Regions from separate parts of the Lysinibacillus sp. genome, predicted to be linked through region 3. Evidence: riboswitches for the same ligand, from Rfam matches in the RefSeq annotation. Region 3 holds a riboswitch; each other region holds the start of a gene.
The links. Region 3 has a riboswitch for S-adenosylmethionine ahead of metA (homoserine O-acetyltransferase MetA). Riboswitches for the same ligand answer to the same signal wherever they lie in the genome.

Region 1: it holds a riboswitch for S-adenosylmethionine, as region 3 does, so the genes downstream of both, RT445_RS03650 (cyclase family protein) here and metA (homoserine O-acetyltransferase MetA) in region 3, are expected to answer to the same signal.
Region 2: it holds a riboswitch for S-adenosylmethionine, as region 3 does, so the genes downstream of both, RT445_RS04625 (bifunctional homocysteine S-methyltransferase/methylenetetrahydrofolate reductase) here and metA (homoserine O-acetyltransferase MetA) in region 3, are expected to answer to the same signal.
Region 4: it holds a riboswitch for S-adenosylmethionine, as region 3 does, so the genes downstream of both, RT445_RS16225 (methionine ABC transporter ATP-binding protein) here and metA (homoserine O-acetyltransferase MetA) in region 3, are expected to answer to the same signal.

The regions. Positions count from the first base shown of each region.
Region 1 covers NZ_DAMDAY010000008.1:30,478-34,863, forward strand. Annotated here, with positions in the region: gene RT445_RS03640 (Cof-type HAD-IIB family hydrolase) at 1-463, shown strand, start outside; gene RT445_RS03645 (DedA family protein) at 558-1,154, shown strand; gene RT445_RS03650 (cyclase family protein) at 1,184-1,921, opposite strand; SAM riboswitch class I at 2,005-2,112, opposite strand; gene RT445_RS03655 (YuzC family spore coat inner layer protein) at 2,207-2,605, opposite strand; gene RT445_RS03660 (MFS transporter) at 2,798-3,982, opposite strand; gene RT445_RS03665 (winged helix-turn-helix transcriptional regulator) at 4,092-4,386, shown strand, end outside.
Region 2 covers NZ_DAMDAY010000011.1:15,618-20,003, reverse strand. Annotated here, with positions in the region: gene RT445_RS04635 (protoglobin domain-containing protein) at 1-281, shown strand, start outside; gene RT445_RS04630 (protoporphyrinogen oxidase) at 567-1,961, shown strand; SAM riboswitch class I at 2,061-2,160, shown strand; gene RT445_RS04625 (bifunctional homocysteine S-methyltransferase/methylenetetrahydrofolate reductase) at 2,249-4,096, shown strand; gene metH (methionine synthase) at 4,089-4,386, shown strand, end outside.
Region 3 covers NZ_DAMDAY010000036.1:21,561-25,946, reverse strand. Annotated here, with positions in the region: gene RT445_RS09980 (TSUP family transporter) at 1-364, opposite strand, end outside; gene RT445_RS09975 (TrmB family transcriptional regulator) at 492-1,274, shown strand; gene RT445_RS09970 (hypothetical protein) at 1,335-1,505, shown strand; gene RT445_RS09965 (nucleotide excision repair endonuclease) at 1,732-2,103, opposite strand; SAM riboswitch class I at 2,308-2,417, shown strand; gene metA (homoserine O-acetyltransferase MetA) at 2,517-3,452, shown strand; partial or broken gene RT445_RS09955 (GerAB/ArcD/ProY family transporter) at 3,493-4,386, opposite strand, start outside.
Region 4 covers NZ_DAMDAY010000083.1:7,908-12,293, reverse strand. Annotated here, with positions in the region: gene RT445_RS16250 (acyl-CoA dehydrogenase family protein) at 1-625, shown strand, start outside; gene RT445_RS16245 (arsenate reductase family protein) at 824-1,180, shown strand; gene gcvH (glycine cleavage system protein GcvH) at 1,396-1,776, shown strand; gene RT445_RS16235 (toprim domain-containing protein) at 1,868-2,209, shown strand; gene RT445_RS16230 (thioredoxin family protein) at 2,225-2,536, shown strand; SAM riboswitch class I at 2,593-2,696, shown strand; gene RT445_RS16225 (methionine ABC transporter ATP-binding protein) at 2,780-3,808, shown strand; gene RT445_RS16220 (methionine ABC transporter permease) at 3,798-4,386, shown strand, end outside.

The sequences.
Region 1 (4,386 bases), on a different contig from region 3:
TACAGAGCAGCTAGCGATGAATAGCATACAAAGTCCAGCTGCTTTACATGCTATGCAGGAAACATTGTCTTTGGGAGATTTTCCGGTTATAAATGAAAAAATTACGAATGAGGAAGTTTTTCTCATGTGTCTATATACAGATGAACAGGGAGAAAAAAGATATGTTAGTCAATTTCCGAATATATTATGGCAGCGATGGCATCCTTATATTGTGAATGTACTACAGCAGGATGTTTCCAAGTCAATAGCTGTTCAAGCAGTACTAGATTATTTTAACATTGATTCTAAAAATGCCATTGCTTTTGGAGATGGGGATAATGATATGGATATGCTGGAGCTGGTAGGATTAGGAATTGCTATGGGAAATGGCAGCTTAGCTTTGAAAAACGTTGCTGATTTTGTTACAAAGAAATCTACCGAGGGCGGTATTGACTTTGCTTTGCGTCAGCTTCAAATAATTTAAAACAATCTTCAAGTTGCTTCTTCTGTTTTCCGCAGTTTGATTATAATGAAACCTGTATATTTTATAGTTAAAAAATTTTTAGGTGGGATAGTTTATGGCACATCACGTGCAATCTCTAATTGAACATTACGGGTATTTTGGCATTATCGTAATCCTAATTGGAGGTATAGTTGGATTGCCACTTCCTGATGAGGTTTTCTTAACATATGTAGGTTATAGTGTTTATCGGGAAAGCCTTGAACATATCCCTGCATTAGTAAGTGCCATGATTGGCGCAGTTGGAGGTATTACTTTAAGCTACTATATTGGTTATCGATTTGGCTTACCATTACTACAAAAGTATGGGCCAAAAATTCATATAACTGAACAAAAAATTGATTTTACGAAAAAAATGTTTGCCAAAATTGGACCTATCTTATTGTTAATAGGCTATTTTATCCCTGGTGTCCGCCACATAACAGCGTATATTGCGGCTATTAATAATTATCCATATAAAAAGTTTGCGTTCTTTGCCTATACAGGAGCATTTATCTGGACATTCACATTTATAACGTTAGGGAAAATGCTTGGAGAGAAATGGCGGTTTGTTGGTTACTACTTATCCCATTATAGTATGTATCTCATCCTATTATTTGTTCTATTAATGTTCGTCGTTTACTTTATATTCAAAAAAAGAAATGTACAAAAATAAAAGTCGGTATCTCTATACCGACTTTTAAGTTATGGCAAAATAGCAAAGGAGCGAACAGGGAATCCAGATGCTTTTTCTGGTTTAGGTACAATATTAAAAATAATTGCACCTGTTGCAGGTAGCTTGTCTAAATTAGTCATTAACTCAATTTGATAAGTGTCTTGTTCGAGCACAAAGTATTCACCATCTAGTTTGCCATTTTTACGAAAATCAGCTGCTGAATCAGTATCGAATGTTTCGTGACCAATCGCACTAACTTTACGTTCCGTCAGTAAAAATTGTAAAGCCTCTAAGCCCCAACCTGGAATATGGTTATACCCTTCCGCATCTTTATTGCTGAATGCTTCCTTATCTGGCCAACGTTTACTCCAATCGGTACGTAGCGCTACAAAGGTACCTGCCTCAATTTTTCCGTGCTGTGCTTCAAACTCAAGTATATCTTGAACACTTAAAGAAAAATCATGATTGCTAGCAGCTTCTTCGGACTTATCAATGACAACAAGGGGAAGAACAAGCTCTTTTAAATCGAGCTCTTCAAGGTACCGTGTGTCTCGCACAAAATGAATGGGTGGGTCGATATGCGTACCATATTGACCAGGGAAAGTGAACTGTTGTGCAAAGAACCCATCATCGTGAGAGAATAATGTTTCAAATTTTGCATCTTCGAACATGAAAAAATGGGGTGAGTTAGGGCCGAATGTATGTGTTAAATCGACCCATTGTTTAGATTTTAATAATTGTAATGATTGTAATAATTCATTAGGCATCGTTTTCCCTGCTTTCTTAAAATAGTAGTAAAAAAAGAGCCCCCTATAGAAGAGGACTCCTGAATAAACAACGGTAGTTCATCTTCTCATCTTCAAGGCTTTGGAATTAGGCCAATTGGAATTAGCACCATACTGTTGAGCTGGTTGCTGAGACTTCATCGGGCCAATCCCTCCGTCTCTCTTGATAAGAAAAATATAAGAATTTTCAGAAATAATAATACAAACACTTTATCATAGTTTTCTATAGTTTACAAGTTCAATAGGGATACAAGGTTAGGGTTTTTTTCACCAATTTAAATTCAATATGACACCACAACAGCCATTATCAATTAGACGTATTCTAAAACTATCAGGTGTATAGTTCGTTTCGAATTTCATCGTAATACCTGTGGATGAAATTAATTTCTCCACTTCTGCTTTATTTGAAAGTTGTGCTGCATTCATTAAATCATGGGCAAATTGCTGGGAGCTTTCAATTTTATCCGTCAGTAATTGGGCTTGCTGCATAATTGCCTTTATCCGTGTAACCGATGATTTTAATTTATGTGTATCAACAGGTGGAAAGGGATTGTTGGTCGGCATTGCAAGATGTTGGGGAAAGGATCTTACAGCAAGGTGGTTGGCAATTGGTGGCGCTGAGTAATGATAGGGATGAACGAAATACGGATAAGGATTGTAATACAATGGAATTCCTCCTATCCTATAGCTGATATCTTATCTTATGTATTCAAGCGAATTTAGGTGTAACTCCATTCTTGTCTTACTTATAACACAAAAAGGAAGCCACAGGGAGCTTCCTTTTTATCAATATTGTATATATACCGATGTTAAATTACCAAAATATCAAGTAAATGCTAGATAAACGGACTAACAATATTATTGTTTTTTATTATCGAAAAGCAACCATAATAATGTAACAATCGCTGCTAGCATAACCATTAGGAATCCATAAAGAGGCGTATGTGCTAATGATTGATGGCGAATAATAAAACCTCCAATATAGGATCCTAAAAATATACCAATGTTAAAAGCAGAAATGTTTAATGCTGAAGCCATAGAAATAGCTGACGGCACATATTTTTCAGACAGTAGAACAGCATATAACTGTAATCCTGGGACATTCATGAACATAAATAATCCCATTGTCAGTACCATGACTAAACCGATAATCGGTGATTCAAGAGTGAAGCCAATACCAAGTAACGCTAAGGCAAGTCCAACAAAAATTATAAAGATGGAACGTAGCGGATTTTGGTTAGCAAAATGGCCTCCTAATGTATTACCAATAGCAACGCAAATACCATAGACAACTAATATAATTACTACTGCATGTGGGGAATAGCCCATATATTGCTCTAAAATAGGTGAAACATACGTATAGACTACAAAGGCCCCACCATATCCAATAGCTGTAATGAAAAGGATTAATAACATGCGAATATTGCCTAATACTTTGCCAATATCACGTAAAGAAATAGGATTACCTTTTGATAATTGGTTAGGTACTAGTAAAGCATTACTAATTAAACCGATAATGCCTATAATGACGATAAAAATGAACGACATACGCCAGTCTGTTACTTGTCCAATAAATGTACCAAGTGGAACACCGGTCACAGTAGCTAGCGTTAAGCCTGTAAACATAAAGGCAATCGCGCTTGCTCGTTTATTTGGTTCAACTACATCAGCTGCTATAACAGAGGCGATCGACATAAACACACCATGAGCTAATGCTGAAATAATACGACCTATTATCAGTATAGAAAAAATTGGTGCGATAGCTGCAGTTAAATTCCCCGCTATAAAAATGGTCATAACAAGCAATAAAACTGTTTTTCGACTAAGACGAGATGTTAAGGCTGTTAATAATGGAGCACCAACAGTGACACCTAGTGCGTATATAGAAACGGTTAAACCGGCAGTGCTTAAAGATATACCAAAATCATCTGTAATTAATGGTAAAAGTCCAACACTGATAAATTCAGTGGACCCTATACCAAATGCACTGATTGCAAGTGCTAGCAATGTCAATTTTGCATTTGGCTTTTTTGATTGTGACATTTTACTAATATCTCCTTTGATTTTTTTTAGTATGTGTAGTAATATTCATGCATGCCTAAAAGTTGTGTAGAGTACTTTTAGTTACTTTTGAATATTACGGGGGTTTACAATGCAAAAAATTTATAATATAGGTGTTGAAGCTACGCTTGAAGTTATTGGTGGTAAATGGAAACCGGTCATTCTTTGCCATTTGAACCACCATGGTGAAATTCGAACAAATGAATTTCGACGATTGATTCCAGGCATTTCCCAAAAAATGCTTACAAGTCAATTAAGAGAGTTAGAGCAAGCTGGTTTAATCCATCGCAAGGTCTTCAATCAAGTACCGCCTAAAGTGGAATATTCATTGACTTCCTATGGACAAGGGATGGAGCCTATTTTGAATATGCTTTGCACTTGGGGCG
Region 2 (4,386 bases), on a different contig from region 3:
AAGCGGCTCGAGCTGGAGAGGCTGGAAAAGGATTTAGTGTAGTAGCAGACGAAGTTCGAAAGTTATCTATTCAAACAAAAGAATCTGTAACAGCGGTTGCTTTGTTATTGAAAAAAACAAGCGAACGGACTGAGAAATTAGAGTATTCTTTGACGAATATTCAAGGAGAAGTAGCGTCTGGTGAGGAAAATATGTTGCAAACAGAAGGCCAGTTTACGAGTATACTAGATGCCATGACTGAAGCAAAAGAACAAAATGATTGCATGGCAACAAAAATATAAGCAATCGTAGGTATATTAGGTGAGTTAGGGACATCATTTACAGAAGTAACGAATTCGGCAGAAAAATTAGCGACCTTTGCGCAAAATTTAAAAGTATAGACGGTTAGTATTTACTACAATGTATTAGGCGTAATTAACACTATAGTACCTATTAATATATATGTTGGCTAGAGCTATCTCCTAAAGGGATAGTTCTATTTTTGCTAAATTTGTAAAGGGTTGAATGCAATTTTCAATGAAAATAGGTTTATACTGTAGAAAGAACTAATAATAGGGGCGGTTTATATGAAAACAGTTGTTGTATTAGGTGGCGGAATTACAGGATTATGCACAATGCATTACTTACAACGTCAAGTGAAGGAGAATAATCTAGATGTTCGTCTAGTACTTGTAGAGAAAAATACATATCTAGGTGGTAAGTTACATTCGGCATATGAAGAAGGATTTATTATGGAAACAGGTGCTGATTCTATTGTCGCTCGCCATAAAGGTGTTATGGAGCTAGTGCAGGAGCTTGATTTTGAAGATAATCTAGTTTATAACGAAACCGGCATTTCTTATATTTACACAAATAATGAACTACATGCTATTCCAGCTGATTCTACATTTGGTATTCCAATGAGCTTGGCATCCTTAGAGGAAAGCACATTAATATCAGAGCAAGGAAAGCAGGAAGCATTAAAGGATTTGACATTACCAAACAAAGGCTTTACAAAGGAAAGTTCAATTGGCGAGTTCTTAACCTACTATTTAGGAGAGGAACTAGTAAAAAACCAAATTGCACCAGTTCTAGCAGGTGTGTATTCAGGTGATTTACATCAGCTTTCAATTGCTTCTACTTTACCGTATTTAATTGATTATAAGAATGATTATGGAAGTATCATTAAAGGTTTTGATGCGAACCGTGAGCAATTTGTTAAAGCTGCCAATAAAAAATTTATATCATTTAAAAATGGTTTAACTTCTTTAATCGATCGACTTGAGCAAACATTAACCAATGTTGAAATTATCAAGGGTGTCGCTACTTTACATGTTCAAAAACAGGAAGACCGCTATACAATTTCATTAGCAAATGGTGAAAATATCGGAGCAGATTATGTTGTGCTTGCACTACCGAATGAAGCTGTTCAAAGCCTCATGAAGGATGAATCATTAAACCGTTATTTTAATCAATTTACTACTGCGTCAGCCATTACCATATACTTAGGCTTCGATGTACCAGACGCGAAATTGCCAGCAGATGGAACGGGCTATATTGTCTCTCATAATTCTAACGTTACTTGTAATGCAGCAACTTGGACAAGTCGTAAATGGAAGCATACATCGAGAGACAATAAATTACTTGTACGACTCTTCTATAAGAGTATTAACCCAGCGTATGAACAACTACGTACCATGACTGATGAAGAATTGGTAACCGTTGCTTTAGAGGATGTTCGAAAGAGCTTGGGAATAGAAGAGGATCCAACCGTAGTAAATGTAACAAAATGGATTGATCAAATGCCTAAATACGACTTAGCTCACAGAGAAGCGTTACAAGGGTTGCTTCAGGAACTGAACAAAAACTATCCAAATTTAGCTATAGCAGGCTGTTCATATTTTGGTGTAGGTATCGGAGCTTGCATTCAAAATGGGAAAAAAATTGGTGAGGAGCTTGCAGAGGAACTATCCAGTTTCTAAGATTTTAAGTTAAAAATTACTTTGTTACGTGAAATACTCTTGACTCATTCGTCAGTAAACGATATGATTCTTTTAATTATTTAAAAAATTCATACTTAATTCTTATCAAGAGAAGCAGAGGGACTGGCCCATTGAAGCTTCAGCAACCAACTTATTGTCAGGTGCTAAATCCAGAAGACCGTTGAGTCGAAGATGAGAAGGAACAACAATGCTGAATCGTTAAAGCCTTCTTTTTTATGAAAGAAGGCTTTTTATTATACAGAGACATAGGAAGAGAGGCTAGTTTTATGGGATTGCTTGAGAAGTTAAACACGCATGTATTGACGGCGGATGGTGCAATAGGCACAGTTCTTTATGGCTATGGATTGGAATATTGCCATGAGGAAATGAATGTGCAGAGACCAGAGTTAATTGAAAAGATTCATAGAGAATATATTGCGGCTGGTGCTGACATCATTCAAACGAATACGTACGGTGCAAATGCCATCAAATTAGCTCGCTATGGATTAGAATCACGCGTTCAACAATTTAATGAAGCAGCTATTACAATTGCTAAGCGAGCAGCTGCAGATGGAGGTCAATTTGTTTTAGGGACAATAGGAGGTATTCGTGGTATCCGAAAAAGTGATGCAACACTAGAGGAAATATTAGCGACTGTAGAGGAACAAGCAAGTGTTTTACTTGCAGGAAATCCAGATGGCCTCTTACTTGAAACCTATTATGATTTTGAAGAATTAACTGCAACATTAAAAATGTTACGTGCAAAAACAATGTTACCACTTATTGCACAAGTATCTATGCATGAGCCTGGTGTTTTACAAAATGGAATGTCTTTAAATAATGCTTTGCATGAGCTAGAAACACTTGGTGCAGATATCGTTGGTGTCAATTGCCGGCTAGGCCCACATCATACAATACAAGCATTTGAAGGCGTAGAACTTCCTGAAAAGGCATTTATGTCAGCTTATCCGAACGCTTCACTTCTTGACTTAGAAGATGGGCGTGTCGTTTATGAATCGGAGGCTGATTATTTTGGTCGAGCAGCAGTAGAACTACGTGATCAAGGGGTACGCTTGATTGGGGGCTGCTGTGGTACGACACCAAAGCATATAGCGGCAGCAAAAAAATATTTAGAGGAGTTATCACCCGTTCATGAAAAGCATGCGAAACCTGAAAAGATTGAGATCGTTCGAGAAGCAGAGCCTCCTAAGTATGAGCCTCTTCATGAAAAAGTAAAACGTGAACGATCTGTCATTGTAGAACTGGATACACCTAGACATTTAGAAATTGATGGATTCCTTGTAGGAGCAAAACAATTGTATGATGCTGGCGCAGATGTAGTCATGATGGCAGACAATTCTCTAGCCTCTCCTCGTATTAGCAATATTGCAATGGGAGCATTGTTGAAGAATACACATGGCGTACGTCCTCTAACACATATTACATGTCGAGATCGTAATTTAATCGGTCTGCAATCACATTTAATGGGATTAAATGCTTTAGGAATTCATGATGTCTTAGCTGTTACGGGTGATCCAACAAAAGTTGGGGACTTCCCAGGTGCGACAAGCGTTTATGATGTATCCTCGATGGAGCTAATCCAATTAATTAAGCAGTTAAATGAAGGGGTCTCTTTCTCTGGTAAACCCCTTCGAAAAAAAGCAAATTTTTCAGTGGCTGCTGCATTTAATCCAAACGTTCGTGTGTTAGACCGTGCTGTGGCACGTTTAGAAAAGAAAATCGAACATGGTGCAGATTATTTTATTTCACAGCCCGTGTATACGAAGGAAAAAATTGTGGAAATTTACGAGGCAACAAAGCATCTACAAGCACCGATATATATTGGGATTATGCCCGTTACGAGTTATAAAAGTGCAGAGTTTTTACACCACGAGGTGCCTGGCATCAAATTATCAGAAGATGCCTTAGCAAGAATGAAGGCTTGTGGTGAAGATAAAGAACGTGCAACAGCTGAGGGTATTGCCATTGCAAGGGAATTAGTAGAGGTGGCTGCGCAATATTTTAATGGTATTTACCTTATTACACCTTTTTTACGCTATGATGTGACACTAGAGTTGATGAAATATATTGAGCAATTGGATGAACAAAAAAAAGGAGTAAGTATACATGGCTAAGCACTTGATTGAAGAGCAATTAGAGAAACGTATTTTAATTCTTGATGGCGCAATGGGAACAATGCTACAAAATGAAAACTTATCGGCAGATGATTTTGGTGGAGAGGAGCTCGATGGGTGTAATGAAAATCTTGTGCTTACTAGACCTGATGTTATAGAGAAAATTCATCTTAAATATTTAGAGGCTGGCGCAGATATCATTTGTACGAATACATTTGGTGGAACTCCTCTTGTGTTAAATGAATACGATCTGGGTGCAAAAGCGGAAGAGATTAATAAACGTGCAGTTG
Region 3 (4,386 bases):
TAAAGATTGTATAAATTCCCACTGCTGCCAGCATGACTAACATTAGTGGCTTTAGTAATGCTGGGTTGATGAGATGGACAGTCCATGCACCACATAATGATCCGATAAATGCTAGAGGAAAATATTTAAGGACAGAGCGAATTTCCAGCTGACCAGAACGGTAGAAGGAAATAGAGGATGTTAGTGAGCCCATTGCCCCTGCTAGTTTATTAGTGGCAACAGCAGCCGCTGGGTTAAGACCAACAAACAGTAGAGCCGGCAATGAAATTAATCCGCCTCCTCCAACTACCGAGTCGACAAAAGCTGCCAGAAATCCAAATGATATTAATAGAATGATAATATGTACATCGACATCAAAAACCATGATTACACCTCTTCTAAATTAGTTACTACTGAAATAGTAACTAATTTATTTACTGCTGTAAACCCTAACTTTTTTATTGGCAAATCTTCACAACAGTAGCCTATAATAAAGATAATGGAGGGATTACATGGAGGAATTAATCACCCAGTTGAAAGATATGGGTTTTACAGAATATGAAGCAAAAGCCTATACGGCACTCGTTCAACAAAGTCATGTTAGTGCCTATCAGGTCAGCAAAAATTCTGGCATACCGCGTGCAAGAGTGTATGATATTTTAAATATCCTTGTAGAAAAAGGGATCGTGTTGAAAGAAGAGACCGCAGAACAAACGACCTATTCAGCCATGCCCGTGTCCGTATTTTTACAGCAAATGGAGCAGCGCTGGCAATCAAATTTTTCGTCGATAAGTATGAAATTAGAAAAGCTAGAGGAAAATGTTCAGGAAGTGGAGCATAAAGTCGTGATGCTAAAGGGCAAGGAGTCCATCCTCAATTACTGTCAGTCACTTTTAAGAAAAGCAAAGAAAAAAGTGATTCTGTCGATGTGGGAAGATATGTACGATGCGCTACGACAAGACCTTCAAGAAGTGTCACAGCGTATTCCTGTGCATGGCATTACACTGTATGTAGAGGAACATTTAGCGACTATTGACCGCCATAGGGCCACACACTATACGAAAAAAACGTCTACTCCACATTGGTTTATTTTATCGGTAGATGGTCAGGAAATGATTTATGGTCACTCGCCTTCCGCGCAAGAAACGGCCTTCATCACTAATGACCCTGTCCATATCTATTTGTTAGAGGATTATATTTGGCATGATGTCCTTATCAATAGACTAGTAAAACGCGATGATCAGGAGCTTGAGGATTGGATTGCGAAAGAGCGAAAAGGTTTTTTCTTAGAATAAAGATGAGAAAAGGGGAGCATTCTGAATAAATTAGTGTTGCTAGGTTTAGGGTGTCTACTAATGTTAGCAGCGTGTAATGCTACGCCACCTACCACTACACTCAGCATTCGTGAACTACCTATCGTACCAGAACATATTCAGAAAAACATCGTTTCTCAGGACAATATTCAATTATTGTATGAAATGACGCGACGTATTATCTCGTCTATTATTCAAAGGGGAATGTACTAGCAAGTATGGAAGTAGAGGAAAATAGACTTATCATTCATCTTAATGAAGGCAGCGAGCAACGAAAAGAGGCCCAACCATATGTTTTTAAAATATCGAAAAGCCCTGAACAGAACCTTATTGAGGTCTTCATCAACAAGCAAAACACACCCATCGATCGTATGACCATCCTGTGAAAAAAGAAACCGAAATCTCACTTTGATGAGATTTCGGCTTTTTGTAATTTGTCTTAATAAAAGACTTTATCAACATTGTATTTGGAGCGGAACGTATTAATGGCATATGTTTCGTAAATTTCACGTTCCATTGGATCTTCTACTTCATAGACTTCAATTTTGAACACTTCATCACGGTGGTTTTTCATCGGTGATACATTATCCTCAAAGTGCTTTTTAATACGTTGACGGATTTTACGAGCTTTCCCAACGAATAATAGCTCATTCTTGTCATTATAGAATAAGAAAATGCCGCCTTTATCACGTGTGATTTTATGGAAATCAATAAAGCCAAAATAAGGTGTGATTGGCACATCACCTGGTTTTACTTCTTGTTCACGTTGACGGATAACTACATCTGGTTTTGGAAATTCAATTTTAATCAAACTATTCACGTTCCTCTCTCTTACTAAAGCTATATGGTAACATAAATACGGCATGTTTACCATAAATTTTAAATATCGAAAAGCCACTAACAGCAAGCTTAGTGTACTTCAAATGGACAAAGAACATGCATAGCGAATCACAAAATATTCTATGAATTATTGATATTCTAACTAGTTCATGTTACAATTCAAGGTAATTAAATAATCTTATCAAGAGAAGCTGAGGGATATGGCCCTATGACGCTTCAGCAACCTCTAACATGTGTTAGAAAGGTGCTAATTCCAACAAAGGATATTCCTTTGAGAGATAAGAGTGGACGTGAAAAAAATCCTTCTCATTCTATCTCGTATGGAATGAGGGGGATTTTTTAATTTTTAGAAAAAGAGAGCGAAAACAGAGAGGGGAACGCAAGATGCCAATTAATATTCCGAAAAATTTACCAGCTGGAGAACATTTACGTGAGGAAAAAATCTTCGTGATGGAAGAGGATCGTGCGAAAACACAGCAAATTCGTCCGTTAAATATATTAATTTTAAATTTAATGCCGGAAAAAGAAAAAACAGAACTCCAATTATTACGGTTATTAGGGAATACACCGTTACAGGTCAATATTACGTTTTTAAACACTGCCACACATGAATCAAAAAATGTTAGTAAATCTCATTTACAGCTATTTTATACGACATTCAACCAAATTCGTCATCGACGCTATGATGGCATGATTATTACAGGGGCGCCAGTAGAAAAATTGGCTTTTGAAGAGGTCAACTATTGGCAAGAAATTTCAGAAATTATGGATTGGTCCAAAGAGAATGTGACATCCGTATTACATATTTGTTGGGGAGCACAGGCTGCTTTGTATCACCACTATGGAATTGGAAAGGTAGAGCTTTCAGCTAAATGTTCTGGTGTCTATTCCCATGTCATTACCGATTTAACGGTAGATTTAGTGCGGGGCTTTAGTGATTTATTTACCGCTCCTCATTCTCGCCATACGTCTGTGTCAATTGACGATGTACGCAATCATCCAGATTTACGCTTATTATCTTATTCGGAGGATGCAGGGGTATTTATCGTACAATCAAAAGATAATAAAAACATTATGATTACAGGTCACCTGGAATATGATGCCACAACACTAGCCGATGAATACAGTCGTGATGTGGCTAAGGGCCTTGATATCGCCGTTCCCGTAAACTACTTTCCAAACGATGATCCAACTAAAGAGCCTATTAATACATGGCGTGCCCACACCCATTTATTATTCTCGAACTGGTTGAACTATTATGTATACCAAGAAACACCATATGAATGGGATTTTGTTGACGAAATTGAGTATCATATTTGATTCAAATAAAAAGTCTAATTTCTTGCTAATTTAAAAGAAATTAGACTTTTTGATTGTCATTGCTTGTTTCTGCTTTGGGCATTTCGCTCGTTTCAGCTTTCGCTTTGCGATTGCGAATAATCGCCACAATTAGTAAAAGGATCGGTAATAGAATGGTGATGAAAAAAGAAAAGATTGGCCAAATTTCATTATTATATTTGTTCGAATGGACAATGTTTGGGTGAACTATTTGAGAAAGCCCAATAACAATTAGCCCCATCGGTATAATGAGAGGCCGATGATCCTTGATTTTTAAAATCTGGGCAAGGCCGACAACGGTCGTATAGAAATACATAAAAGTTCGAATATAAATGGATGAGATCCACATAAAGGCCATTATAATCTCAATCCGCTGCAAAAAATTCCCTATCGATATTCTTTGTGCTAAGGCATAGCTTGGAAAGGTTCTAGAAGCCGTATTTTCAGGACCTAGTACAAGAATTGATAGCACAATCAATGTCACTAAAACAAATCCACCTAAGATGGTCCCAATATAAAACCCTTTCTGCGCGGATTGCTGTACATTAACCGCAGCAGGGTAAAGCATTAATAACACAATTAATGGAAAGGAAAAAATACTCATAAAACGAATAATACTATAAAACATTGATGATTTTGTTGCCTCGAGTACAGGTTGAATATTTTCAAACGTAATCTGAGGGGTAATACAGACAACAAAAAAAAATAAAAATAAAGACAAATAACGGAAAGAGGATTTCTGCAGACCGCGCAAAAGTTTCAATGCCTAAATAGGCAGCATACATAATGATAATAATAAACAGCAAGGCAATCGCCATGGTCGGTGTTTCCGGCATCACTTCTGTTTTCATGAATATCCCGATAAAATAGAGTAATTCTCCAGCGGAAAGAAAGGTTAGAATCAGGAAACAAATGG
Region 4 (4,386 bases), on a different contig from region 3:
TGAATACGAGGTTGAGCGTATTTATCGTGATTCTCGTATCAATCGAATTTTTGAAGGTACAAATGAAATTAACCGCATGATTGTACCAGGCACATTTATGAAAAAGGCGCTAAAAGGTGAGTTACCACTATTACAGGTTGCCCAAAACTTACAGCAAGAGCTTCTAATGTTAATGCCAGAAGATATCGGTACAGAGCCACTTGCTCAAGAAAAATATTTAGTGAAAAATGCGAAGAAGATTGCTGTATTAGCAGCAGGTTTAGCAGCGCAACGCTTTGGTGCAAAGCTTGATCAGGAGCAAGAAGTATTAGTGAATATTGCGAATATCGCTAACCAATTATTTGCGATGGAATCGGCTGTTTTACGTACAGAAAAAGCAATTGCTCGTGATGGCGCTGAAAAAGCACATCAAAAATTGCTTTATACACAAATCTTCTGCCAAGAAGCATTTGCAGAAATCGAAAAAGAAGCAAAAGATACAATTCTTGCTTCAGCAGATGGTGATGCAGCGCGTATGACATTATCTGCGCTTCGTAAGCTAACTCGCAATAACCCATACAACTTAATTGCGAAAAAACGTGAAGCATCTGTAAAATTAATCGAAGCAGAAAAATATATCGTTTAATCATCAATGTAGCAAACTAGCTATCCTCTTTTGGGTAGCTAGTTTTTGCGATACCAATAAATTGCAAAATAGAGAATCATAAAAGTGACGGATAAAAAAGCAAAACAGATGGATAGACTGATGAAAATGAGAGAAGTTCCTCCATTCAAAACAATTATGATGGTATACTACAGAAAAAGACAGTAGAGGAGCATATTAATGACTATTCAATTTATCCATTACCCTAAATGTACAACATGTAAAAAAGCGCAAAAGTGGTTAAATGATCATGAAGTTTCCTATGAAGAGGTACACATTGTAGAGCAACCACCTACAAAGGAAGAAATAACAGCTTTATGGCAGGCAAGTGGAATGCCTTTAAAGAAGTTTTTTAATACATCTGGTATGAAATATCGTGAGCTTGGTTTAAAGGACAAGTTGGCTGATATGACGGAAGAGGAACAGCTTGAGCTACTTGCTTCTGATGGTATGTTAATTAAACGACCTATCGTGACTGATGGAAAAAAAGTAACGTTAGGGTTTAAAGAAGCTGATTTTGAGCAAACTTGGAAATAGCCGTCTTGATCGTGATAAAGGGCTTACCTCTATTTGGAAGTGTAAGGCATGATCTGAATGAAAATAATGTCTCCGATGGATGTTTCTAATTTTTGAAGCGAACTCGAAAAAATATGCTTTCAATTACCTAGAGGTGTAATTGAATCTTGTTTTTATAGGAGAAGTATGGCACACTGAAAGTGAATATATTACATATTTATGGAGGGGTTTATTGCATGAGCACACCTAAAGACTTACGATACTCTGAAGAACATGAATGGGTAAAAGTAGAAGATGGAAAAGTACGTATTGGTATTACTCACTTCGCACAATCTGAATTAGGAGATATCGTTTTCGTTGAGCTTCCACAGGTTGGCGACGAAATCAAAACAGATGATCCATTCGGTAGCGTAGAATCAGTTAAAACTGTTTCTGAATTATATGCACCAATCTCAGGTACTGTAGTTGAAGTCAATGCAGATTTAGAAGATAGCCCAGAATTCGTTAATGAATCACCATATGAAAAAGCATGGATGATCGTTGTTGAGCCTGCTGATGCATCTGAAGTTGAAAAACTTATGACAGCAGAGCAATACGAAGAAATGATCGCTGAATAAGACAAGCTATAATCGAAAAACGTCGGAAACTACCGGCGTTTTTTGTTATATAATGACTTATAAGTGGGGATGTCTAATTGGAGGTGGCGTAATGTTCGAGGGAAAATGCTTGATCGTAGAAGGACGCTCAGATAAGCTACAAATTGAGCCTATTTTAAATGAGAATGTTACAATACTTTGTACGAATGGTACAATTGGTGTGCATCAATTAGAAGAGCTACTCGATCCTTATGAGGGCTGTGAGCTTTTCACTTTTTTTGATGCAGATACGTCTGGCGATAAGCTACGTGCATTAATGGACAGACATTATCCAGAGGCTGAGCATTTACGTACAATGCCAACATATAAGGAAGTAGAGACAACACCAAGAAAAGTGTTAGCGATGATTTTATTGCGCGCTCATTTCTCAATCCATAATGAATATATTTTGTAAGGTTGCGTGAAATCAATGGAAGAATGGTCAAAAGAGCAGTGGGAAGCGGCTATACAGTCGGGTGAAAAAGCTGCATTTTATTTATATACACCGATGTGTGGAACATGTGCGGTGGCATCAAAAATGCTGTCAGTTATTGAACAATTGCTGCCACAGCTTCAAATTGGCAAAGCAAATATCAACTTTCTAGAGCAGATTGCTTATGAGCATCAAATTGAAAGTGTCCCATGTTTACTTGTTACTGATGGCGGGAAAGTGACAGATAAAATTTATGCTTTTCAATCTGTACCTTTTTTGTACGAATTGTTAAAAAAATCAATTGACTGAACATTACTAGCGTGGTAAAGTATCAAATATATTACTAAAACATTAAATATATCGAACTCTTATGAAGAGCGGCGGAGGGAAGTGCCCTATGAAGCCCGGCAACCATCACCATGTGAAAAGGTGCCAAATCACCCAAAGATTTTTCTTTGAAAGATGAGAGAACGGTTTAACGTATCATACGTGACCCCTTCTACTTGTCTATGAGTGAAGGGGTTTTTTTATATAAGAAAAGGAGTATTCGCTATGATTCAGCTTCAAAATATTACGAAGAAATACAAAACAGCAAATGGCGAATTAACGGCAGTCAAAGACGTCAACCTTACTATAAATAAAGGTGAAATCTTTGGCATCATCGGCTATAGTGGTGCCGGTAAAAGTACCATGATTCGTTTATTAAATGGATTAGAGAAACCGACAACAGGAACGGTAACAGTAAACAATCTAGAATTTTCATCCATTAAAGGGCAAAAGTTAAGAGCTGCTAGACAAAAGGTAAGTATGATCTTCCAGCATTTCAATTTACTTTGGTCTAGAACAGTTGCTGAAAACATCGCTTTCCCTCTGGAAATTGCAGGTGTTCCAAAAGCTCAACGAGAAGCCCGTGTGAAGGAGTTAATCTCACTTGTAGGTTTAGAAGGACGTGATAAGGCATACCCATCACAGCTTTCAGGTGGTCAAAAGCAGCGAGTTGGGATTGCACGAGCATTAGCTAATAATCCAGAAGTTTTACTATGTGATGAGGCGACATCTGCACTGGATCCTGAAACGACAGATGCTATTCTTGACTTACTAGTTGATATCAATGAACGTTTAGGGTTAACGATCGTATTGATTACCCATGAAATGCACGTTATCCGTAAAATATGTCATCGTGTAGCCGTAATGGAGGCTGGTGAAATTGTAGAGCGTGGTGAGGTGTTGCAAGTTTTCCAAGCACCACAAGCAGCTATTACTAAGAAATTTGTAGCCCAGATTACCGACACAAAAGAAACAAAGGATACAGTGGAACAGATCAAAGCAAACTACCCAACTGGTCAACTTGTCAAGCTGATCTTTGTTGGTGAAAAAACGGAACAGCCCGTCATTTCACATCTTGTTAAAAAATTCGATGTGGAAGTAAGCATTGTTCATGGCAATATTTCGCAAACGAAAAATGGAGCATACGGTACACTTATTGTGCAAATTGATGGTTCTAAGGAAAATGTGGCTGATGCCCTACATTATTTAAATACAGTCGAAGTTCAAACGGAGGTGATCGCAAATGCTAACTAATCTCTTTCCGAACGTAGACTGGGAAAATATGTGGCAAGCTACGTATGAAACATTGTATATGACAGCTATTTCAACATTTGTCACATTTATTCTTGGATTGGTTATTGGTATCTTGCTATTTTTAACAAGTCCTAATCAGTTATGGGCTAATAAAATTGTTAACTTTTTAACGGGGTCACTCGTTAATATATTCCGTTCCATTCCATTTATCGTATTAATTATTTTATTAATTCCATTTACGAAGTTTTTACTTGGGACAATTCGCGGAGCAAATGCGGCTTTACCAGCCTTAATTATCGGTGCAGCTCCATTTTACGCTCGTATGGTTTTAATTGCATTACGCGAAATTGATAAAGGTGTCATTGAAGCAGCTCGTTCAATGGGGGCTAAAACGTCCACAATTATTTGGAAAGTCCTAATCCCTGAATCATTACCAGCTCTGATTTCTGGTATTACCGTAACGGCTGTAGCACTTGTTGGTTATACTGCAATGGCAGGGATTATCGGTGCAGGTGGTCTTGGAAACTTAGCTTTCCTTGATGGCTTCCAACGAAATCGCCAAGATGTGACATTAATGG